One region of the Anoxybacillus sp. MB8 genome, then DNA from elsewhere that is predicted to be linked to it. Evidence: predicted binding sites of a transcription regulator. Region 1 holds the regulator's gene; each other region holds the start of a gene.
What was found. The regulator CtsR, encoded in region 1, represses protease genes until heat stress. The targets are predictions, from matches to a motif close to ATGGTCAATAAAGGTCAAACA.
Positions count from the first base shown of each region.

Region 1 (8,155 bases):
AAGCGAGTAAGATCCCTTGAAGATGACAAGGTAGATAGGTCCGAGGTGGAAGCGTGGCGACACGTGTAGCTGACGGATACTAATCGATCGAGGACTTAACTAAACACACAAGAAAAGCGAAGAACGGTTCTTGACGTAGTCAAGAAAACATCTGAACTCCTGTTATCTAGTTTTGAAGGAATAATCCTTCATCATATTGCTCGGTGACGATGGCGGAGAGGTCACACCCGTTCCCATCCCGAACACGGAAGTTAAGCTCTCCAGCGCCGATGGTAGTTGGCGGGACACCGCCTGCGAGAGTAGGACGTTGCCGGGCAAAGAGAAGACCAAGACAAAAATTGTCTTGGTCTTTTTGTTTTATTGATTGAATGCAGTGGGTAAAATATATGAGAAGAAAAGAAGGGATTCTTGCATTTTTGCAGAATTCCGTATATATTAAAATTAAAGTCAAATATAGTCAAAGTCAACTGGCAGAGGAGGGATTATGTGAGGAATATCTCTGATGTCATTGAGCAATATTTAAAGCAAGTATTAAATATGAGCGGAAAAGATATCGTCGAGATTAAACGAAGTGAAATTGCGGATAAATTTCAGTGTGTTCCTTCGCAAATTAACTATGTCATTAATACACGTTTTACGTTAGAGAGAGGATACATTGTTGAAAGTAAACGCGGCGGTGGCGGTTATATTCGTATTATGAAAGTGAAAGCCCAAAATGCTTCTCAGCTCATTGACCATTTATTGTCCATCGTTCGCGACCGAATTAGTCAGACGAATGGAGAACATATTATTCAACGATTGTTAGATGAAAAGGTAATTTCGGAGCGGGAAGCGAATATGATGTTAAGCATTATTGATCGCGCAGTTTTATCTATTGACCTTCCTCATCGTGATGAACTGCGTGCCCGCATATTAAAAGCGATGCTGACATCGCTAAAGTATATGTAAAGAGGGTGAATCATTTGATATGTCAAGAATGCAATCAACGGCCAGCGACGCTTCATTTTACTAAAATTGTGAATGGGGAAAAAACAGAAATTCATCTTTGTGAACAATGTGCGCATGAAAAAGGTGAAATGTTTATGTTCCCTCATCAAGGCGCTTTTTCCATTAACAATTTAATTGCAGGATTATTAAATATGGATGCGTCATTAAAAGAACCAAAAGCGCCCTCTTTTCATAATGAGCATATATTACAATGCGAGCATTGCAAAATGACATATGCCCAATTTGTGAAAGTTGGTCGCTTTGGTTGTGCGAGTTGCTATGAGACGTTTCGTACCCATTTGCCACCTATTTTTCGAAGATTGCATGGCGGGCATGTAGCCCATGAAGGGAAAATTCCGAAGCGGGTCGGTGGGACATTATATGTTCGTAAACAAATTGGACAGTTAAAACAAATGTTACAGGAGCTTATTGCTAAAGAACAGTTCGAAAAAGCCGCTGAAGTGCGTGATCAAATTCGGGAGCTTGAGACAAAATTAAACGCAGAAGGGGGCGCTTGATATGAATGAATATGTATTTTTCCAACGCGCTCTCAGCCCATGGATGAACGAAGAAGGTCCAGACTCTGACATTGTATTAAGTAGTCGCATTCGTCTAGCGAGAAACATGAAACAATACTCGTTCCCGACCGTATTTACAAATGAAGAAGCGATGCAAATCGTTCAGTTATTTGAACAGTTATTTTCACAAAGACGTCTCGGTCATATCGGCCCCTTTTTCTTATTAAAAATGAATGAGTTACAATCGATTGAAAAGCGTGTGTTAGTCGAAAAACATTTGATTAGTCCTCATTTAGCTGAAGATTGTACATTTGGTGCATGTTTATTATCGGAACAAGAAGAAGCAAGCATTATGATCAATGAGGAAGATCATATTCGCATTCAATGTTTGTTTGCAGGTTTTCAATTAAAAGAAGCGTTAAAAATGGCTAACGCTTTAGACGACTGGATTGAACAACATGTCGACTATGCTTTTGATGAAAAATACGGATATTTAACTAGTTGCCCAACAAACGTCGGAACGGGATTACGTGCATCCGTTATGATGCATTTGCCAGGACTTGTATTAACACAACAAATAAATCAAGTAATTCCAGCTATTAATCAGCTTGGTTTAGTTGTTCGTGGCACGTATGGAGAAGGCAGTGAAGCATTAGGGAATATTTTTCAAATATCAAATCAAATTACATTAGGAAAAAGTGAAGAAGATATTGTCGAAGATTTAACAGGAGTTGTTCGTCAATTAATTGAACAAGAGCGAATGGCGCGTGAGGCATTAGTCAAAACTTCTAACATACAATTAGAAGATAGGGTATATCGTTCTTACGGTGTGTTAACGAATAGTCGAATCATCGGTTCAAAAGAAGCGGCACAATGTTTATCTGATGTACGATTAGGTATTGATTTAGGGTATATTACGAACGTGCCAAAAACCATTTTAACAGAGCTAATGATTTTGACGCAGCCCGGTTTCTTACAAAAATATGCAGGTGGTGCGTTGCGTCCGCAAGAGCGAGATGTTCGCCGTGCATCACTCATTCGTGAACGATTATACCAATGGAAGTAAATTAAAGGAGGTTGATAAGAATGATGTTCGGACGTTTTACAGAGCGAGCACAAAAAGTGTTAGCACTAGCACAAGAAGAAGCAGTTCGTTTGGGACATAACAATATTGGAACAGAGCACATTTTGCTTGGCTTAATTCGCGAAGGGGAAGGAATTGCAGCAAAAGCGCTTATGGCGCTTGGATTAGGACCAGATAAAATTCAAAAAGAAGTAGAATCACTCATTGGACGTGGAAACGAAGTAGGACAAACAATTCATTATACGCCTCGCGCAAAAAAAGTGATTGAGTTGTCTATGGATGAAGCTAGAAAGCTTGGACATTCGTACGTTGGAACAGAGCATATTTTACTTGGACTTATTCGTGAAGGAGAAGGTGTTGCTGCACGTGTTTTAAATAATTTAGGAGTAAGCCTAAATAAAGCTCGTCAGCAAGTGCTTCAATTATTAGGAAGCAATGAATCGGCATCAGGGCATCATGGGGGAACCACGCATGCGAACACGCCGACACTAGACAGTTTAGCACGTGATTTAACAGCGATTGCACGTGAAGGCGGTTTAGATCCTGTGATTGGAAGAAGTAAAGAAATTCAACGTGTCATTGAAGTGTTAAGTCGCCGGACGAAAAATAATCCTGTTTTAATCGGAGAGCCAGGTGTAGGGAAAACGGCTATTGCCGAAGGACTAGCTCAACAAATTGTCAATAACGAAGTGCCAGAGACGCTTCGCGATAAGCGTGTCATGACGCTTGATATGGGAACAGTTGTTGCAGGAACAAAATATCGTGGGGAATTTGAAGATCGTTTGAAAAAAGTAATGGATGAAATTCGCCAGGCTGGCAACATCATTTTGTTTATTGACGAATTGCATACGCTCATCGGAGCAGGCGGTGCGGAAGGGGCTATTGATGCATCAAATATTTTAAAACCTTCTCTTGCTCGCGGAGAATTACAATGCATCGGGGCAACAACATTAGATGAATACCGAAAATATATTGAAAAAGACGCAGCATTAGAAAGACGTTTCCAACCAATTCACGTTGGGGAACCAACGGTTGAGGAATCTATTCAAATTTTAAAAGGTTTGCGAGATCGTTACGAAGCTCACCATCGCGTTTCTATTTCAGATGAGGCAATTGAGCAGGCAGTAAAGCTTTCAGACCGCTATATTTCGGATCGATTTTTACCAGATAAAGCAATTGATTTAATTGACGAAGCTTGCTCGAAAGTACGCTTACGTTCGTTTACGACACCACCAAATTTAAAAGAGCTTGAACAAAAACTTGAGGAAATTCGCAAAGAAAAAGATGCAGCTGTGCAAAGTCAAGAGTTTGAAAAAGCAGCATCATTACGAGATGCAGAACAAAAATTGCGCGAACAACTTGAAGAAACAAAGCGGGCATGGAAAGAGAAACAAGGTCAAGAAAACTCTGAAGTGACTGTAGAAGATATTGCAGCTGTTGTATCAAGTTGGACGGGAATTCCGGTATCTAAATTAGCTCAAACAGAAACAGAACGATTATTAAAGTTAGAGGAAATTTTACATTCTCGTGTCATCGGGCAAGAAGAGGCAGTAAAAGCTGTTGCTAAAGCAGTTCGTCGTGCTCGTGCAGGATTAAAAGATCCAAAGCGTCCAATTGGCTCGTTTATTTTCCTTGGACCGACGGGTGTAGGAAAAACAGAGTTAGCGCGAGCGCTTGCTGAAGCGATGTTTGGCGATGAAGATGCGATGATTCGTATCGATATGTCTGAATATATGGAGAAACATTCGACATCACGTCTTGTCGGTTCACCTCCAGGATACGTCGGCTATGAAGAAGGGGGACAATTAACGGAAAAAGTTCGTCGCAAACCGTATTCTGTCATCTTATTAGATGAGATTGAAAAAGCGCATCCAGATGTATTTAACATTTTATTACAAGTGCTAGAAGATGGACGTTTAACGGATTCGAAAGGACGCACAGTTGATTTCCGCAATACGATCATTATTATGACATCAAACGTTGGTGCTGACGCTTTAAAAAGAAATAAATATGTCGGTTTTAATGTGCAAGACGAAAGCCAGCAATACAAAGATATGAAAGGGAAAGTGATGGACGAGTTGAAAAAGGCGTTCCGTCCGGAGTTTTTAAACCGAATTGATGAAATTATTGTTTTCCATTCACTTGAAAAGAAACATTTGAAGGAAATTGTTTCATTAATGGTTGAGCAATTGAAAAAACGCCTACAAGAACAACAAATCGATTTAGAATTAACGGATGCCGCAATTGAAAAATTAGCAGAAGAAGGTTACGATTTAGAGTACGGAGCGCGTCCATTGCGTCGAGCAATTCAAAAACATATTGAAGATCGTTTATCTGAAGAACTGTTAAAAGGAACGATTGGCAGCGGACAAAAAGTTGTTATGGACGTAAAAGATGGTCAGTTTGTTGTGTTAACAACAGAGACAGTAAAATAACGAAAACAAGGTATGCTTACACGCATACCTTGTTTTTCATAATGAAAGGAATGGAGTAATGGTTAAGCGGAAAACGAAATTCGTTTGTCAACATTGTGGATATGAAACAGCGAAGTGGATGGGAAAATGTCCAGGTTGTCATTCATGGAACGCAATGGTCGAAGAAACGGAAATAGTAAAACCACATAACCGTGCGCTATTTGTGCATACAGAAGGGGTAGCAACCAAGCCTGTATCAATTACGACGGTAGAAACAACACAAGAACCGAGAATCGACACGAAGTTTACAGAGTTTAATCGCGTGCTCGGGGGCGGAATTGTTCGAGGTTCCCTTGTTTTAATTGGCGGAGATCCTGGTATTGGAAAATCAACATTATTGCTGCAAGTTTGTGCTCAACTCGCAAACGACGGCCATCCTGTATTATATATTTCCGGGGAAGAATCAGTAAAACAAACGAAGTTGCGCGCTGAGCGGTTACATGTAACTGCTGAACATTTATATGTTTTGTCTGAAACAAATTTAGAGCATATTATTCAAACTGTTGATGAAATGAAACCATCGTTCGTTGTCATCGACTCGATTCAGACGATATATCGTTCAGAGATTACATCAGCGCCAGGGAGCGTTTCACAAGTTCGTGAATGTACAGCAGAGCTGATGCGAATAGCTAAAACGAAAGGTATTGCGATTTTCATTGTCGGACATGTCACGAAAGAAGGAGCGCTTGCAGGTCCGCGTATTCTTGAACATATGGTAGATACCGTATTATATTTTGAGGGCGAACGCCATCATACGTACCGCATTTTACGAGCGGTGAAAAATCGATTTGGTTCCACAAATGAAATCGGTATTTTCGAAATGAAAGAAATAGGGCTTACAGAAGTCAAAAACCCATCAGAAATTTTTTTAGAAGAGCGTTCGAAAGGTGCTTCAGGGTCAACGGTTGTCGCTTCTATGGAAGGGACGAGACCTGTGTTAGTGGAAATTCAAGCATTAGTATCGCCGACTAGTTTCGGAACGCCACGTCGAATGGCAACAGGAATAGATCATAATCGTGTATCTTTACTAATGGCGGTGCTTGAAAAAAGGGTCGGCCTACTTCTTCAAAACCAGGATGCTTATTTAAAAGTGGCTGGTGGAATTAAGTTAGATGAACCTGCGATTGACTTAGCCATTGTGGTAAGCATTGCATCTAGTTTTCGTGATCAACCAACAAACCATACGGACGTTGTGATCGGAGAAGTCGGATTGACAGGTGAAGTACGTCGTGTATCCCGCATTGAACAGCGTGTGCAAGAAGCTGCTAAACTTGGCTTTCAGCGTATCATTATTCCGAAAAGCAACATCGGTGGCTGGAACGTTCCAAAAGGTGTTGAAGTCATTGGAGTAACTAATGTAGAAGAAGCGCTATATTACGCATTAGGAGAAGGGAAAAATCGTCCAATATTTTAACAAAACCATTAAAAAATGATTAAAAATGATGTTCAGATTGGTTTCAAACATTGGAAACTGTTTATAATGTAATAGAGGAGGTGAAAAGCGTGTTAAAACGAATTGTGCAAGCATCTTTTTTCATTACTGGGGGAATGTTAGGAATTATTTTCTTTCCTACTTTGTTAAAACTATTGCATCTAAACGATCTTCCTTATGTCGATAGCCCATATGTAGCCGCCCCAGTTGGTGCGATCATCGTATTCCTTCTCACGTTTTGGTTAGTCGATCATGTGGTTGGACTTATTCATTGGATGGAAGAAACGTTAGTTAAAGCACCTGTAACAGACTTACTATTCGGGAGTCTCGGTTTAATTTTCGGATTGATTGTAGCCTTTTTAGTCGTTATTCCATTAAACTCTATTCAAATTCCGCTTGTTAATACGATATTGCCGATTTTTCTTACGCTATTGTTAGGTTACTTAGGATTTCAAGTTGGATTTAAAAAACGCGATGAACTAATGAACCTATTTTCTTTACCGAATCGAAGTGGAAAGAAAAAAGGTAGCGAGGAAGAAGAAAAAAAGGGGAAATCGCTAAAAATTTTAGATACGAGTGTCATCATTGACGGTCGTATTGCAGATATTTGTCAAACGGGCTTTTTGGAAGGGACGATTGTCATTCCGCGGTTTGTTCTTGAAGAATTGCAACATATCGCTGACTCTTCCGATGCTTTAAAGAGAAATCGTGGACGGAGAGGACTAGATATTTTAAACCGCATTCAAAAAGAGTTAGCAATTAACGTGGAAATATATGAGGGCGATTTTGAAGGAATCCAAGAAGTCGACAGCAAGCTTGTAAAATTGGCTCAATTGACATCAGGCGTTGTCGTGACAAATGACTTTAATTTAAATAAAGTATGCGAGTTGCAAAATGTTCCCGTACTAAATATTAACGACTTAGCGAACGCAGTAAAACCGATCGTTCTTCCAGGGGAAGAATTAAATGTTCACGTCATTAAAGATGGGAAAGAACAAAATCAAGGTGTTGCTTATTTAGATGATGGGACGATGATCGTTGTAGAGGACGGAAAAGACTACATCGGAAAACGAGTCGATGTGCTTGTGACGAGCGTCTTACAAACTTCGGCTGGAAGAATGATTTTTGCTAAATTAAAATTACTTGAAAAAGCATTATGAGCTGTTAGGAGATAGGAAAATGAATTACCATGTCGTTATACCGGCAGCTGGCCGAGGAAAACGAATGAATGCAGGAATAAACAAACAGTTTATTGAGCTTGAAGGAATACCTGTTATTATTCATACGTTACGTGTATTTGAAAGAGATAATTTATGTCAAGGTATTGTTTTAGTTATTAACGATCAAGAACGTGAGCAATTTGTTCATATGCTTCATCGCTTTGAAATAAAAAAAGTAAACGCCCTCGTTTCAGGAGGGGAAGAAAGACAACAGAGCGTCTACAACGGGTTAAAAGCGGTAAATGATGGTCATATTGTGCTCATCCATGATGGTGCTCGTCCGTTTGTAACAATCAAAAAAATTCATGAGCTTGTTCAGGCAACAAAAGGGACGGGAGCAGCTGTACTTGCTGTTCCTGTCAAGGATACGATGAAACAGGTGATCGATGGCCATATTGAAAAAACGGTCGATCGATCGAGCTTGTGGGCTGTACAAACCC
Region 1 covers NZ_RXXX01000015.1:26-8,180, forward strand. The annotation lists partial or broken rRNA gene EKC99_RS07105 (23S ribosomal RNA) at 1-103, shown strand, start outside; rRNA gene rrf (5S ribosomal RNA) at 200-316, shown strand; gene EKC99_RS07115 (CtsR family transcriptional regulator) at 487-948, shown strand; gene mcsA (protein-arginine kinase activator protein McsA) at 963-1,505, shown strand; gene mcsB (protein-arginine kinase McsB) at 1,507-2,571, shown strand; gene clpC (ATP-dependent protease ATP-binding subunit ClpC) at 2,592-5,024, shown strand; gene radA (DNA repair protein RadA) at 5,083-6,477, shown strand; gene EKC99_RS07140 (PIN/TRAM domain-containing protein) at 6,567-7,655, shown strand; gene ispD (2-C-methyl-D-erythritol 4-phosphate cytidylyltransferase) at 7,675-8,155, shown strand, end outside.

Region 2 (8,155 bases), on a different contig from region 1:
ACTATCAAGCGTCGCACATGCGGTCACGAAACAAGCAAATACGATCGACGAAACGACCACCTCCTTAACAAAACTGACCGACAGTATTGCGTATTTTCAAACGATGTCACATGAGCTAAATGCGTTAAGTCAACGAAACCGAACGCTCATGCAACAAACGACAAAAGAAGGAAACGAACTACACGAAGCGATTACAGATATTTATACGATCGCCAACGACTTTACAAAAGTCGTTCACGAAACGGCAAGCGGGCTGGAACAACAAGCGATGAGCGTCCATCAACTCGCAAAAGAAGCGGCAGTGCTAGCGGAGGAAGTGTATCAACTAAAACAAATTTTACATCGGTTTGGCGTGAAGTGAAAAAGCGAGCCTAAAGTGCATTGGCTCGCTCGCTTTTTGTACGATATGCATATGCCCCGACACCGATCGTTAAAATAAAAAGAAACAAAAGCATCTCTCCTGCCTCTAAGCTCGCGACAACGCTACATCCGAAACAAACGAGAAGCGGTGTTTCCAGCCACTGTTCCTTGCTAAACAGCCACCACTCAAATAAACCGATCGTAAACGCCAATACGTACATCGTTTCGGCATGAAGCCAAAAGAACGAAAAAACTCCCATCCATAACGCAATGGCTGCTGGCAATAAAAGAAATGCGTCATGCTCACGTACACCGCGCTTAAACACATATATATGAACGATAAGTCCAAAAGAAAAAACAATAAGCGCCCATACGCTTGCATCGTACCATTGAATGATGTGAAACGTTTCGAGCGTAAAGAAAAGAAGTAAAACGAACATTGCCATGACCGTTTGCCGCATCACTTCACCTCCCCTTTACATTCAATGTACTACACTTCTTTTTTTCTAGCTAGGCATTTTTCGATAGAAAAGCAAGAAAATAAAAATAATGCTCATATATCCAAACAAAGGATATAAAAAAGTAAGAAGCGCATGATATCCGATTAAGCTAAACGCATACATCGCTAGCAAAAGCACAATAAGGATAAATGTCGGCTGCTGAAAAAAAAGCGCCAATTTCCGATGCAAGCCGAACACCCCTGCAATAAACGAGGTGAAAATTTCCCCATAAATAATCACGACGTATAACGAGTAAAACGAAGCAAGCGAACGTTTCACTACTTCCGCCATCGGAATGCTGTAAGAGGACAATTGCGGCAACAATGAAAGAGCAACATGACTGCTAAATAAAATAAACATAAGCAACATGCCACCGAGCCAACCACCGAGACGGATCGTCTGTTCATCTTTTACTTCCGTTGCAAGCGGAACGAGAACGACTTGCGCCATCGCTAAATTAAACGCCACATACGCAAACGGAGAAAAAAAAGCAGCAAGCGGTGGCTTCGTCCATACGACGTCGCTTCCGTTCATTATCGCAATACTTAAACTAAATATCACCATCATCGGCACGACAATCATATTGACGCTTAAAATACCGTTTAAACCAAATAACATCGTCACAAAGGCGAGAATGATCGTGAGCACAAGCCCAACATATGCCGGCATATGAAGCTGTTCTTCAAACACCGCCCCCGCCCCTGACAACATGACCGATGTCACGCTAAATAACACAACAAACATAAAGAGATTGACGAGAAAACCGAATTTCCCAAACAAATACGCATTCAACTGTTCATATGAACGGGCATGAAGCCGAGCGGCCATCATCATTAAACGCGTTCCGAAAAAAATAAATAGCCCCCCGCTTGTCGCAATAGTCACAAACCCAATTGCACCGTATTGCGTAAAAAATTGCACAATTTCTTTTCCGGTCGCAAATCCAGCCCCAACAACCGTTCCGACATACACAAACGCAATTTGAACCGCCCGCATCCACATACGCTCTCCCCCACTCGTCCATTTTTTCTATATATATGAAAAAAAAACGGCGAATATTTTCCGCCGTTTATTCTACCACTACATCGATTTTTGGCATATTATGCATATTTTTCGCCGTCACATGCGCCACAACCGCATACGTTCCTTTCGTTGCAAACGTATAGCGCGCGACATATTTTCCGTCGCCGACATGTTTTCCTTCAATCATTTGTCGGTCTTCTGTGCCATGTTTCCATACTTCAAATTTCACTTCTGATGCATCCGTTACTTTTTCATCGCCATATGTCACAAAACAAGCGAGTTCGACTTCTTGATTAGCCGGAAGCTTTTCTTCCACCGCCATGTTGACGTCTAAATACGCCAACTCTTCTTCTTCCGCCTTGCTCGCACAACCGGCGACAACAAGCAAAACGAACGAAAACAACAACAACCATTTTTTCATGTTTATCCCCTTCCATGTTACAATAGTTTCACAAAATATTCACAACTATTTGCTACAATAGTATTAAAACGCGATGGAGGACTCGTACAATGCAAGTTCGTTTCTTTCTTTGGCTGATGATCGTGATGTTATTAACGAGCTGCACCTCACAAACGTACCCCCCGATCAAACGGGACGAGGCGATCATTGGCGTCGTAAATATAAAAGAACAAAGCTTGTCATTTATTGATTATAACACGAAACAAGTCATGACAACATGGCAAATGAAAAAACCAATCACAAAAGCAGCACTTCTTCCGGACGGAGATACGATCGTTTTATTCGGACAAGACATGGACGAAATGATCGCCTATACGTTATCAACCGGAACAGAAACGAGACGATGGAACGTTGAAAAAGGGATAACGGATGTACTTGTCACCGAACGTCACTTGCTCGTCGTCAACGAAAAAAAAGGAACGGTGTCAATCATGACGTTTGATGGAAAAGTGAAAAAAGTGATCACCACTCCGCTGTCCCCTTTTTCAATCGTAGAAGACGATAAACATCGCCAATGGATCGTTATTCATTTTAAAAACGGTGCGATTTCATTTATTGATCAAACGACAAAACGAGTGACACGAACGGTCGATACGCTCGATTCCGCCGTCAGCGGCTTCGTCGTTCCCGAAACGAATGAACTATGGGTCGGCGGGCATGGTAGCGGAGCAACGATTCAACAAGAAGTGTACGTTCATTCACTTGTCGACGGACGGTTGCTCACACGTGTAAGAGCAGAAACGATGCCGATTCAATTCGTTCAAACAAACGAAGCGATATACGCTCTTTGTCACGGATCGAATATGTTGTATGCATTTGAACCAAAAACAAAACGTATGATGCGCTCGCTTGATGTTGGCGCCAATCCGTTTGCGATGACAAAGGCGAAAAGCGATCTCGTCATCGCAAGTTACGACAGCAATGAATTAATTTTTGTCGATGAAAAAACGTTCAAACAAACAAATACCGTTTCTGTCGGACATGGACCGTTTTATATCTTTTTTCGTGATGCAAAGGGGGAATAAGCGTGGCAACGATTTTAATTATTGACGATGAAAAAGAGATGCGCGAGCTACTTCGCCTATATTTAGAGCCAGAAGGATTTACGTGCATCGAGGCGGACGATGGCGAAGCAGGGCTTGCCCAATTCGGACGAAGACATGTCGATTTAATTTTACTTGATATTATGATGCCAAAACTCGACGGCTACCGTTTTTGCATGCACGTGCGCGAGCGTTCGCAAGTGCCGATCATTTTTTTAACGGCACGAAGCGATGAATGGGATCGTGTATATGGGCTGAAAATTGGCGCAGACGACTACATCGTAAAACCGTTTAGCCCGAATGAAGTCGTGGCGCGCGTTCATGCTGTACTTCGACGAACGAAAGGGACTGAGGCAACTCCGCAATATGAAGCAGGTCCGATCGTTGTCGATGAAAAAGCTCGAAAAGTCACGGTCAACGGAAACCATGTTCTATTAACGTTAAAAGAATTTGAATTGCTCGTGTTATTTTTAAAACATCGCGGTCAAGTATTTACGCGTGAACAGCTGTTAGATCGCGTTTGGGGCATTCATTACGTCGGCAGCACGCGCACGGTCGATACGCATATTAAAACGTTGCGCATTAAATTAGGTGAAGCGGGGCAACTCATCCAAACGGTATGGGGAGTGGGATATAAATTTGATGAAACGGTTTAATTCTCTTTCTCTACAACAAAAACTATGGCTCACGATTAGCGCTTTTTTAGTGCTTGCGGTGTTGCTTTTATATACGGTTGCTGTGTATATATATGAAAATATTTATATTTCACACGTCGAACAACGTTTATTGCAAGAAGGAATGAACATTGCGGAAAAATATGACGGCGGTGCGCTGACAGACTCGTTTCGCAACACCGTTTCCTTTATCAATGACATATCCGATACAGAAATTGTGCTCGTCAACAATCCGCGTGAATTAAGCGCCTGTTTGCCGTTTGAAGTCGATCATCACTCCGTCATTAGCGAAGCAGAACGGCAACAACTGCTTGCCGGGAAAACGGTAACGAAAAAAGGATATGAACAAACGTTTGACCGCCAAATCGTCGGCATCATCATTCCGCTATTAGACGAACATCGCCTCATGGGCATTTTATATTTGTACGTTCCGCTTGCATCCATTGAAGATGTGCTCGAGCGCATTCAAACGTTCGTCATGATCGGCGGTAGCCTTTTTTTATTCATTACGGTATTTGTCGGACGAAAAATTGCGATGCATTTCACAAAACCGTTGCAACATATGCAACAAGCGGCCTATCGCGTCTCACAAGGCGATTTTTCTGTCCATGTGGATGTCGAAACGGAAGATGAAATCGGACAATTAGCGAAGGCGTTCAATCAAATGGCGCATGCGCTCGCCAAAGAAGATGAGCGAAAAAAAGAATTTTTAGCGAACGTTTCCCACGAATTGCGCACGCCGTTAAGCTATGTGAAAGGATATAGCGAAGCGTTATTAGACGGGGTAGTGAAAGACGAAGAACAACAAAAAAAATATATGAAGCTCATTCACCGCGAGGCGAGCCGCATGCAACGTCTCGTGCGCGATTTGCTTGATTTGGCACAATTAGAAGGCACATATCCGCTCGTGCGCACCCCGTTTTCGATCGCACAGCTCATCGAAGAAACGATGGAAAAATACGAGCCGCTTTTACAAGAAAAACGCATTCACCTTTCCCTCGATGTCGACCATGACTTAGTCGTCGATGGCGACCCCGATCGCATCGAACAAGTGTTGCAAAACTTGCTTGATAATGCATTGCGCTACACCCCTTCTGGCGGCAACATGTCGTTATGTACCGTAAACAAACATCCGATGTGCGAGCTCGTCATTTCCGATTCGGGACAAGGAATGTCGAAACAAGACATCGAACGATTAGGCGAACGATTTTTCCGAACCGACCGCTCCCGCTCGCGCGAACATGGCGGCACAGGTCTTGGCATTGCGATCGTCAAGCAAATTGTAAAACTACACGGCGGATCAATTCGCTTTGAAAGCGAACAAGGAAAAGGAACGACTGTGTACGTTCAATTGCCGTTATATGATGAATCATAGTACAATAGATCTATCATATGTTTAGGAGGGATGACATGAAGTTACATACGATTCCGCTCGATTTAGAGCGCGTATTTGAATCGATGTGCCACTCATTTGCGATGATTTTATTTCGCCCAGATACAACAGTATTATGGGCAAACGATGTATTTCTTCAAGCGATGGGCTACACGGAGCAACAATTGCTCGGTTTATCCCACCGTCAATTTTGCCTTCCAGAATACGCAAACAGCTACGAGTATACACAATTTTGGAATCGCCTAAAAAACAAACAGCCGTTTTACGGCACGGTGCAACGCGTCACCCGACACGGCAAACATATATGGCTAGAAGCGCTCTATACTCCGGTGTTAGACGAACAAGGGCAATTGCAAGCGGTTTTTAAAATCGCCACCGATGTCACCGACCGGCAACAGACGTTAAATGAAGAGTTTGCTAGTTTACTTGAAGAAATGAACGCGAGCACGAGCGATATTCAACAAACGGCGCGCTTAATCAACAATCACGTGAAACAGTTGAGTGAAAAAGCGGAAAAAGTAAGCAAAAGCACAGAAGAAATTCAAGGCGTCATTTCGTTCGTGAAAGACATCGCGATGCAATCGAATTTGCTCGGATTAAACGCCGCTATCGAAGCGGCTCGCGCTGGCGAACACGGACGTGGCTTTGCGATCGTCGCAGAAGAAGTACGCAAAATGGCAGAAAAAAGCAAACATTCCGCCGAAGATATTTCCGAACAGCTGAATCATATTACAAACTCAGTGTTAGAGATGGTTCATATGCTTCAAGAAGTGGCGGAAAAAATAAACGATAGCGCCGAAGCAATCGACGAACTTCACCAAGTACAACAACATATGGTCAAAATTACAGACAAACTGACGAAGCTTTTATAACTGCCCATCGCGGCAGTTTTTTTTCGTCACGAAAAAAATTTTTATTTTTTTTTAAAAAAGGTCTTGAAAGTCAAAAAAGGTCAAATTATAATAAAGTCAGAAAGGTCAAATATAGTCAAAGTCAAAAAGGAGGTTGGTGCCTATGATGTGCCAAGTATGTAAACAAAATGAAGCAAACATCTTTTTACATGTGCAAGTAAACAACGACAAACAACAATTACACCTTTGCGAGGCGTGCTATGAAAAACAAAAACAACAATTAAAAGTGCCAGCAGGATTCCACTTCGATCGTTTTGATCAATTGTTCTCCGACTTCTTCGCACCGCTTGCTGAACGAACAGTTTCCCACGCCCAACAACAAGAACAACAACCGAAACGAAACGGATTGCTTGACCAATTCGGTCGCAACTTAACGCAATTAGCGAAAGCAGGACTAATCGATCCTGTCATCGGACGCGATAAAGAAATTGAACGCGTCATTGAAATTTTAAATCGTCGCAATAAAAACAATCCGGTGTTAATCGGTGAACCGGGCGTTGGTAAAACGGCGATCGTCGAAGGATTAGCGCTTAAAATCGTTGAAGGATCTGTTCCATCGAAACTATTAAACAAAGAAGTGTACGTGCTCGATGTCGCTTCCTTAGTCGCAAACACAGGCATTCGCGGTCAATTTGAAGAGCGAATGAAACAATTAATTGCTGAATTACAGCAACGGAAAAACGTCATTTTATTCATCGATGAAATTCATTTACTTGTCGGTGCCGGATCGGCAGAAGGCTCAATGGACGCAAGCAACATATTAAAACCGACGCTTGCCCGCGGAGAATTGCAAATCATCGGCGCAACAACGTTAAAAGAATATCGTCAAATCGAAAAAGACGCTGCGCTTGAACGTCGCTTCCAACCGGTCATCGTTCACGAACCGACAATCGAACAAGCGATTGATATTTTAAAAGGCATTCAGCCAAAATATGAACAATTCCATCAAGTCAAATATACAGATGAAGCGATTCACGCATGCGTCACTTTGTCGCATCGCTACATTCAAGACCGCTTCCTTCCTGATAAAGCGATTGACTTGTTAGACGAAGCGGGTTCAAAAGTGAGCTTAAAAGCGACACCGACAAATAAAGAAGCCATCGAACAACGTCTCGAACAATTAAGAAAAGAAAAAGAAAAAGCGGCGCAAGAAGAAAATTACGAACTCGCTGCCAAATTGCGCACCGAAGAATTGCAACTTGAAAAACAATTACAACAAAACGGACAAGCTGAGCAACCGGTAGTAGACGTCATGCACATTCAACAAATCATTGAAGAAAAAACAGGCATCCCAGTCGGCAAACTACAAGCTGATGAACAAGCAAAAATGAAACATTTAGAAGAAAACTTAGCGAAAAAAGTCATCGGTCAAGAAGAAGCCGTGAAAAAAATCGCAAAAGCGATTCGCAGAAGCCGCGCTGGCTTAAAAGCGAAAAACCGTCCGATCGGTTCGTTCTTATTCGTCGGTCCGACTGGCGTCGGTAAAACAGAATTGTCGAAGACGCTTGCTGAACAATTGTTCGGCTCTAAAGATGCGATGATTCGCTTAGACATGAGCGAATATATGGAAAAACATGCGGTCGCCAAACTCATCGGTGCACCTCCTGGCTACATTGGCCATGAAGAAGCCGGTCAATTAACGGAAAAAGTGCGCCGCAACCCTTACAGCATCATCTTGCTTGATGAAATGGAAAAAGCGCATCCAGACGTGCAACATATGTTCTTGCAAATTTTAGAAGACGGTCGTTTAACAGATAGCCAAGGTCGTACCGTCAGCTTTAAAGATACAGT
Region 2 covers NZ_RXXX01000002.1:111,727-119,881, forward strand. The annotation lists gene EKC99_RS01560 (methyl-accepting chemotaxis protein) at 1-361, shown strand, start outside; gene EKC99_RS01565 (hypothetical protein) at 372-821, opposite strand; gene EKC99_RS01570 (YkvI family membrane protein) at 867-1,862, opposite strand; gene EKC99_RS01575 (FixH family protein) at 1,930-2,304, opposite strand; gene EKC99_RS01580 (YncE family protein) at 2,394-3,368, shown strand; gene EKC99_RS01585 (response regulator transcription factor) at 3,371-4,042, shown strand; gene EKC99_RS01590 (sensor histidine kinase) at 4,029-5,435, shown strand; gene EKC99_RS01595 (methyl-accepting chemotaxis protein) at 5,471-6,325, shown strand; gene EKC99_RS01600 (ATP-dependent Clp protease ATP-binding subunit) at 6,468-8,155, shown strand, end outside.
Region 2: a site for CtsR is predicted at 6,392-6,412, ahead of EKC99_RS01600 (ATP-dependent Clp protease ATP-binding subunit). Genes of this name have one in related genera too.

Region 3 (8,155 bases), on a different contig from region 1:
CAGCAGCAAGGGTTGTTCCACCCGTCACCGCAACAATGTCATTCCCTTTTAGCGAATGTTTTATTCGTGAGACACAAGCTCTTCCCATTTCTCTTTTCACCCAAGGAGACTGGTCGCTATCGCCAGCAACGACAATGACGTCTTCGACAGGAAGCTTCTTTTTTATTTTTCTTTCTAATTCTTTCAGCCCTAATACTTCTCGCATCATATCTTCTAGTTGCATGAGCACATCATTTCCTTCAGCTGTAATGCTCATGCCTGCAGCTGTAATATCAAGTAAATGTTGCTCTTTTAAAAACTGCACTTCCGAACGTAAAACGCGCTCGCTAATGCCTAAGTTGAGCGACAACGTTCGTCGTCCGATCGGTTGCATTAACCGAATGTGCTGCAAAATTTCATATCGCTTTTGCATAATCGCGAGAAGATCAGGCAACAATTTTCGTTGAACATCAATCCATTGTCGCATGCTCTTTTCTTCCTTCTTTACTCTCTTTTTCTTTTATAGGACATTTTAAGTCCCACTATGACGTATTGTGTCCCACTTTGTGTAAAAAAATTCACCCCTGCTACAACTTCATTGTAACAGGAAGTGAGATATTGTTCAACTGCTTCATTTTTGTTGTAATCGCTTTCTTATGACATCTTTGTGAATGCGGCCATATGCAATCATCTCTCCATCGACTTCAATGACTGGAATGATAAGATGATACTGTTCAAGCAATTGCTCGTCTTTGTAAATATCGACTTCTTCCCATTCCACTTGTAGCTCACGAAGAATCGCTTTCGCCTCATCACAAAGACAGCAATTTTCTTTCGAATATACGATCACTTTCATGTTTTTCCCCTCTTACGCATATTGCTTTCGTTTCGAAGCTGGCGGAATGTGAAGCTGTTCGCGATATTTTGCAACTGTCCGCCGTGCAACACAAATATTGTAACGTTGTTCAAGTAAATCAGCAATGTTTTGGTCAGAAAGAGGTTTTTGGCTATTTTCTTGTTTAATGAGTTCAGCAATTAAACTTTTTACTTTTTCTTGCGACGCATCATCCACACCACTAGTGAAAAAGCGACGCATTTCAATTAACCCATGAGGTGTTTGCATATATTTATTTTTTACTGCGCGACTAACTGTCGATTCATGCATGTGTAATGAAGCAGCAACATCACGCATCGTGAGCGGTTTCATATGGAGTGAACCTTTTTCAAAATAATCGCGTTGCTTATCGATTAACTCGAGCGTAATTTTCTCCATCGTCGTCGCTCGTTGGGTTAAACACCGCTGAATCCACTGAAACTGCTGCCTTTTTTCTTCGATATATTTTCGAACATACGGATCGTCCGTCTGTACTTTCCGTTCATACGCTTCATTCCATACAACCGTTGGAACAATTTCTTCATTCATCGTCACCGTCCATGTTCCGTTATCGTATGACACGATGACATCCGGTACAATGTACGTCATTTGCTCATCATTATATAAACTTCCCGGACGTGGATGAAGCGTGCGAATGAGTTCCCATACTCGTTGTAAATCGCTTAATTCCACACCTAGTTTCGCTTTTATTTCTTTCCACTTTTTATTGACAAACGGTTCAAAATACTCCGTGACAATGGTCTCCGCTAACTCATCCCTTTCTGGAAGACGAATGAGTTGTAAATATAAACAATGTGACAAATTTTCCGCTCCTACTCCCGCTGGATCAAGTGAACGTAACATATGCAGAGCATTTGACACAACCGCTTCTTCCAATTGAAGATGGCAAGCCGCCTCCGCAATCGTCGTATGCAAATAACCCCATTCATCAAGCGAAGCAATGAAATAATCGAGCGCTTTTTTATGTTCACGAGATAGGCGCATCCCAACGAGTTGGGCATGCAAATGGGAAGAAAGCGAACGATTAAAAGCGCTTACATTCTCAATATAATTCATCCGATCTGTTTGTTCACGCCGCCTATGAGTCGTCCGTTTTCGCTCGCGTAGCTCGATAAATGGATTTTCAAGCGCTTGTTCGTGTAAAAGCGATTGCAATTCTACTGTCGAATATTGCAACAATTCAATCGCTTGGACAAGCTCTTTTGTCAACGCAACTTTTAGCTCTTGCCTTTGCGTTAATTGCATCTCCATTCATGCCATCCCCCTTCATCCTCATTTTATCATCTCGATCAGAAAGAGACGATAAAAACATATTGGATGTTTTTTCTACTATGCATATGCATCGAAGGCATGTTATCATTCTTATAGAACAAGCGAGCAAGCCTCGCAACATTCATCTATTCGTCCGGTGCGGCACACCGGACTTTATTTTTGTAAACAAAAACCCTGCTTGCGACGCAAGCAGGGTTTCGTAACGCCCTCGGCAGGATTCGAACCCACGCTAAGAGAACCGGAATCTCTCGTGCTATCCACTACACTACGAGGGCATAACAATAAATGCACTTACCATTATAGTGAAGAAGAAAAAAAAATGCAATAGCCATGACGTTTAAAATTTCGGAAAGCGGAAACGATGAAAGAAGGGATGATGAACAAAAAACGCGAATACATATAAGCAAAAGGGATTTCATTTGACCTTTATTGACCTTTTTTGTATGATAAAAGTACATAAAAAAAAAACGAATGATCGGAGGAGGAAGAGTATGAACTTAATTCCTACAGTTATTGAACAAACAAGCCGCGGGGAGCGCGCCTATGACATTTACTCCCGTTTATTAAAAGACCGCATTATTATTTTAGGAAGCCCGATTGACGATCATGTCGCCAACTCGATCGTTTCTCAGCTTTTATTTTTAGCAGCTGAAGATCCTGAGAAAGACATTTCTCTTTACATTAACAGCCCTGGTGGGTCGATTACAGCGGGCATGGCGATTTACGATACGATGCAATTTATTAAGCCAGACGTATCGACTATTTGTATCGGTATGGCGGCTTCTATGGGAGCGTTTTTACTTGCGGCAGGTGCCAAAGGAAAACGTTTCGCATTGCCAAATAGTGAAATTATGATTCATCAGCCGCTTGGTGGCGTGCAAGGTCAAGCGACAGAAATCGAAATTGCGGCAAAACGCATTTTATTCTTGCGCGATAAATTAAATCGTATTTTGTCTGAAAATACAGGGCAACCAATTGAAGTCATTGAGCGCGACACAGACCGCGACAACTTTATGACAGCAGAAAAAGCAAAAGAATACGGCTTAATTGACCGTGTATTGACACGCGTCGATGAAAAGTAAAACAAGGCGGCCATCCCGCCTTGTTTTTTATGATTCTTGTTCAACATATTGAACGAGCTTGTTTAACGCCTCTTGTTCATCGGATCCATTCGCATAAATCGTAATGACCGCCCCTGTATGAATCGCTAAACTCATGACACCCATAATGCTTTTCGCATTCACTTTTTTTCCATCTTTTTCGATATATACATCAGCTGAAAAGCGGTTCGCTTCTTGAACAAACAACGCGGCTGGACGCGCTTGCAGTCCTGTTTTTAAGCGTACTTCCACTTGTTTTTCTACCATTATGCATTCCTCCTATAGTTTACAAAGATTTATGAAAATCAATCGGCTGACCGGCGCGAAGCCGTTCCGCAATTTCATCTAATTTGCGCAGACGATGGTTAATGCCAGATTTACTAATTTTCCCTCCAGAAACCATTTCCCCGAGCTCTTTTAACGTTACATCTTGATATTCGATGCGCAATTTTGCAATTTCACGAAGTTTTTCAGGCAGTTGATCAAGGCCAATCGTTTCATCAATATAACGAATGTTTTCGACTTGACGTAACGCTGCGCCAATCGTTTTGTTTAAATTCGCTGTTTCACAATTGACAAGACGATTGACAGAATTACGCATATCGCGCACGATGCGCACATCTTCAAATCGCAATAACGCTTGGTGCGCGCCGATAATGCTCAAAAATTCCCCAATTTTCTCTGCTTCTTTTAAATACGTAATAAAACCTTTTTTTCGCTCGAGCGTGCGCGCATGTAAATGAAAATTCGTGTTCATCAGTTCACAAAGCGATTCGTTATGCTCACGATACAACGAAAAGATTTCTAAATGATAAGACGATGTTTCCGGATTGTTGACAGATCCCCCGGCTAAAAACGCGCCACGCAAATACGAGCGCTTACAACATTTTTTGTGCACAAGCTCTGGTGAAATGGAACGGACGAACGAGAATCCTTCTTCCATAATTTTTAAATCCGACAATAACTCATGCGTTCCTTCGACAACGCGGACAATATATACGTTATTTTTCTTTAGGCGCATCTTTTTACGAACAAGTAGTTCGACAACTACATCGTACCCTTTTTTTAGTAACGTATAAATTCGCCTTGCAATCGCAGCATTTTCTGTTTGAATATTTAATACTAAACGGCGATTGGAAAATGAAATGGAACCGTTCATTCGAATTAAGGCAGATAACTCTGCTTTTAAACAACACGTTTTTACTTCGATATTCGTCAATTCTTTTTTTGTTTCCGATGCAAACGACAACAATCTCACCTCCTATGAATATGTGCCGTGCGAAGGAGGTGCAAGAAGCGAAAGGAGCAACGCCGCTACTTTTTTTGTATCGTGACGCACCGTTCCATCTCGCTCATCAATGATCGCATCACAAATGACTTGTAAACCGAGCGCTTCTAACTTTGCCGTATCACAAACGACAGGCGCAGCCAATTCTTTTGCATATCGCTCCTTTGTTTCTGGCAAAATCGGCGCATCGTTTACAATGATTGCATCTAAAAATGCACACGCCATATGATCATACAGCGCTTTCACATGATCGCTCGCTGTATAGTTTAACGTTTCTCCCGCCTGAGTCATGACGTTGCATATATATACTTTTTTCGCTTTGGATTGACATACCTCTTCGCCAATTTTAGGAACGAGTAAGTTCGGTAAAATGCTTGTGTACAAACTCCCGGGACCGATGACGATTAAATCAGCTGTTCGCAATTCGGCAATCGTTTCATCTAGCGGTTCAATGTTTGCCGGAGTTAAAAATACACGCTTTATTTTCTTTCCGGAATACGGAATTTTCGACTCACCTGATACAATTGTCCCGTCTTCCATTTCCGCATGCAACACAACGCTTTCATTTGCTGCCGGCAACACTTTTCCACGCACATTTAATACTTTTCCCATTTCACGAACCGCGCGCACGAAATCGCCAGTAATTGACGTCATGGCCGCTAAAATTAAGTTGCCGAGCGAATGACCTGATAACCCATTTCCGTTTTCAAAGCGATGTTGAAATAATTCAATAATTAGCGGCTCCACATCTGAAAGAGCAGCAAGCACATTTCGAATATCTCCAGGTGGAGGCATATCGAGTTCATCGCGCAATCTTCCTGAACTGCCACCGTCGTCTGCAACAGTCACGATCGCTGTTAAGTCAACATTATATTGCTTTAACCCGCGAAGCAATACAGGAAGCCCCGTTCCTCCACCAATCACAACGATTTTTTTCATTGGTGCGTATCCTTTCTTTTCGCAATATCTCGATGTGACACGTGCGTTGTATATTCGTCTGCAAAATAACGCCCGATATACTCCGCTAACGTAACAGACCGATGCTGTCCGCCTGTGCATCCGATCGCAATTACCACTTGACTTTTCCCTTCTCGTTTATAGTGAGGGAGCATAAACGCCAGCAAATCTGTTATTTTTTCAATAAATTTTTGCGTTTCCGTCCATTTTAATACGTAAGATGATACTTCTTCATCTAATCCTGTTTTTGGCCGCATATGTTCAATATAATGCGGATTCGGTAAAAAACGAACATCAAAAACGAGATCGGCATCAATCGGTAGACCGTATTTAAACCCGAATGAAACAACATTGACAGAAAAAGTTGTCGTTGCTGGCGTTGCAAATGTTTGAACAATTTTTTCACGCAGCTCCCGCGGTTTTAAGTTAGACGTATCAATAATCATTTGTGCGCGCCCTTTTAATTCTTCAAGCAACTCGCGCTCCAACTTAATTCCTTCAAGCGGCAATCCGCTTGGCGCAAGGGGATGAGAACGGCGCGTTTCTTTATAACGGCTGACGAGCGTCGCATCGCTTGCATCTAAAAATAAAATTTGTGGAGTCACCCATGATGTTTCCGCTAAATCATCTAGCGCGGCAAAGAGACGGTCAAAAAAGTCACGGCTCCGCAAATCCATGACGAGTGCAATTTTATTCATTTTATTTCCTGATTCACGAATTAATTCAAGAAACTTCGGCAATAAGGTCGGCGGTAAATTATCGACACAAAAATAGCCTAAATCTTCAAAACTTTGGATAGCTACCGTTTTTCCTGCCCCTGACATACCGGTAATAATAACCATTTGAATGTGCGCTGAACCTGTGCTCATCTTTCTCTCCCCTTTCTTTAACTCGGATCCAGTCGGTAAGACAACAGCTCAAATTCCTCTGTATACGTAAACGTGCCGTACATAATTCCTGTTCCTTTAATGACATAATCAATAATATGGTAATCGCCCGGCGCCATTGGAAGCGTTGGAATGTGCTCAATTGGATGCCAAGCAAGTTCCCCTTCTTCACATTGTAATACGTTTTCACCATCAAAATGTTCCGCAAAAAATGTGAACATCATCCACTCCGAAACGACTTCTTCTCCTCGTTTCATGACAAATGTAAATACCCCTTTTAATTGCGGGTTTTTAATATAAATGCCTGTTTCCTCGCGATATTCGCGCACACAAGCTTCTCGTACTGATTCTCCTTGCTCCATTTTTCCACCCGGCGCCACCCACCAGCCACGCCGAGGCTTTTTCAACAATAGAACGTGTCCGTCTTTCACTAATACGCAGTTCGTTACTCGTTGCAACGTCCGTTCACCTCAATAATGAATATGTTTTTTTCATTATACTATTTCTTACAAACGGTCACAAAGTATAAATTTTGAAACGTTTTCATCACATAAAAAAGAAAGCACGGGACGAAAGCCCGTGCCAACAAGTGTATATAAAAAGGGGGTCAATTACTTACTTTTATCATACTCTTTTATTGTTTCAAGCGTGTTACAGTTCAATTAAAGCAACATTACGTTTTTATTACTTAATGTTAAGCTTTTCCTTTAGTTCTTCTACGTAATGTTGTGCGCTTTGTGCCGCAATACTTCCGTCTCCTGTTGCCGTAACAATTTGACGAAGCGACTTTTCACGAACATCCCCCGCCGCAAAAATGCCAGGCACTTTTGTTTCCATCAATTCGTTCGTTTCAATATAGCCATTTTCATTCGTAATGCCGAGCGAAGCAAACGGCTTTGTTAATGGCACCATACCGATGTAAATAAACACTCCATCACATGGAAACTCACGCTCTTCCCCTGTTTGCGTATGAACGAGCGTCACGCTGCCGACACGACCATCTTTTTCGTTAATTTGCTTTACTGTATGATTCCAAATGAAATCAATTTTTTCATTTGCAAACGCGCGTTGCTGTAAAATTTTTTGTGCACGCAACTGGTCGCGGCGATGAACGATCGTCACTTTGCTTGCAAAGCGTGTTAAATATACGCCTTCTTCTACTGCCGAGTCTCCACCGCCAACGACGACAAGCTCTTTTCCTTTGAAAAACGCTCCGTCACATACTGCACAATATGAAACGCCGCGTCCCCCTAATTCTTTTTCACCAGGAACGCCAAGCTTTTTATACTCCGCTCCTGTCGCAATAATAATCGCACGCGCTTTATATTGTTGGTTGCTTGTTACAACCGTTTTATATTGTTCGCCATCAATCACTTCTTTCACATCGCCGTATGCATATTCAGCGCCGAATTTTTTCGCATGTTCAAACATTTTTGTCGCCAATTCCGGTCCAAGAATATGGTCATAACCTGGATAGTTTTCTACTTCTTCTGTATTTGCCATTTGACCACCAGGAACTCCGCGCTCAAGCATAAGCGTCGATAAATTCGCCCGCGATGTGTATACCGCTGCCGTCATTCCTGCCGGACCTGCACCGATAATAATGACATCATAAATTTTTTCTTGTGACACGTTTCTTCCACCCTTTCTGCATGCTTCTCCATTTTATCGTTTCCATATTTCTATCGTAATACAACAAAACAAAAGGGTCTATTAACTTGCTCATTCGTGCCACTTCTGTTTAATCACTTTCACATACTTTCCGATCGTTGCGACG
Region 3 covers NZ_RXXX01000038.1:6,997-15,151, forward strand. The annotation lists gene EKC99_RS12065 (sugar-binding transcriptional regulator) at 1-466, opposite strand, end outside; gene EKC99_RS12070 (glutaredoxin family protein) at 611-835, opposite strand; gene rpoN (RNA polymerase factor sigma-54) at 848-2,125, opposite strand; tRNA gene EKC99_RS12080 (tRNA-Arg) at 2,350-2,421, opposite strand; gene clpP (ATP-dependent Clp endopeptidase proteolytic subunit ClpP) at 2,590-3,228, shown strand; gene EKC99_RS12090 (HPr family phosphocarrier protein) at 3,256-3,513, opposite strand; gene whiA (DNA-binding protein WhiA) at 3,533-4,495, opposite strand; gene EKC99_RS12100 (gluconeogenesis factor YvcK family protein) at 4,508-5,473, opposite strand; gene rapZ (RNase adapter RapZ) at 5,470-6,360, opposite strand; gene EKC99_RS12110 (NUDIX hydrolase) at 6,378-6,836, opposite strand; gene trxB (thioredoxin-disulfide reductase) at 7,063-8,010, opposite strand; gene EKC99_RS12120 (tetratricopeptide repeat protein) at 8,101-8,155, opposite strand, start outside.
Region 3: a site for CtsR is predicted at 2,563-2,583, ahead of clpP (ATP-dependent Clp endopeptidase proteolytic subunit ClpP). Genes of this name have one in related genera too.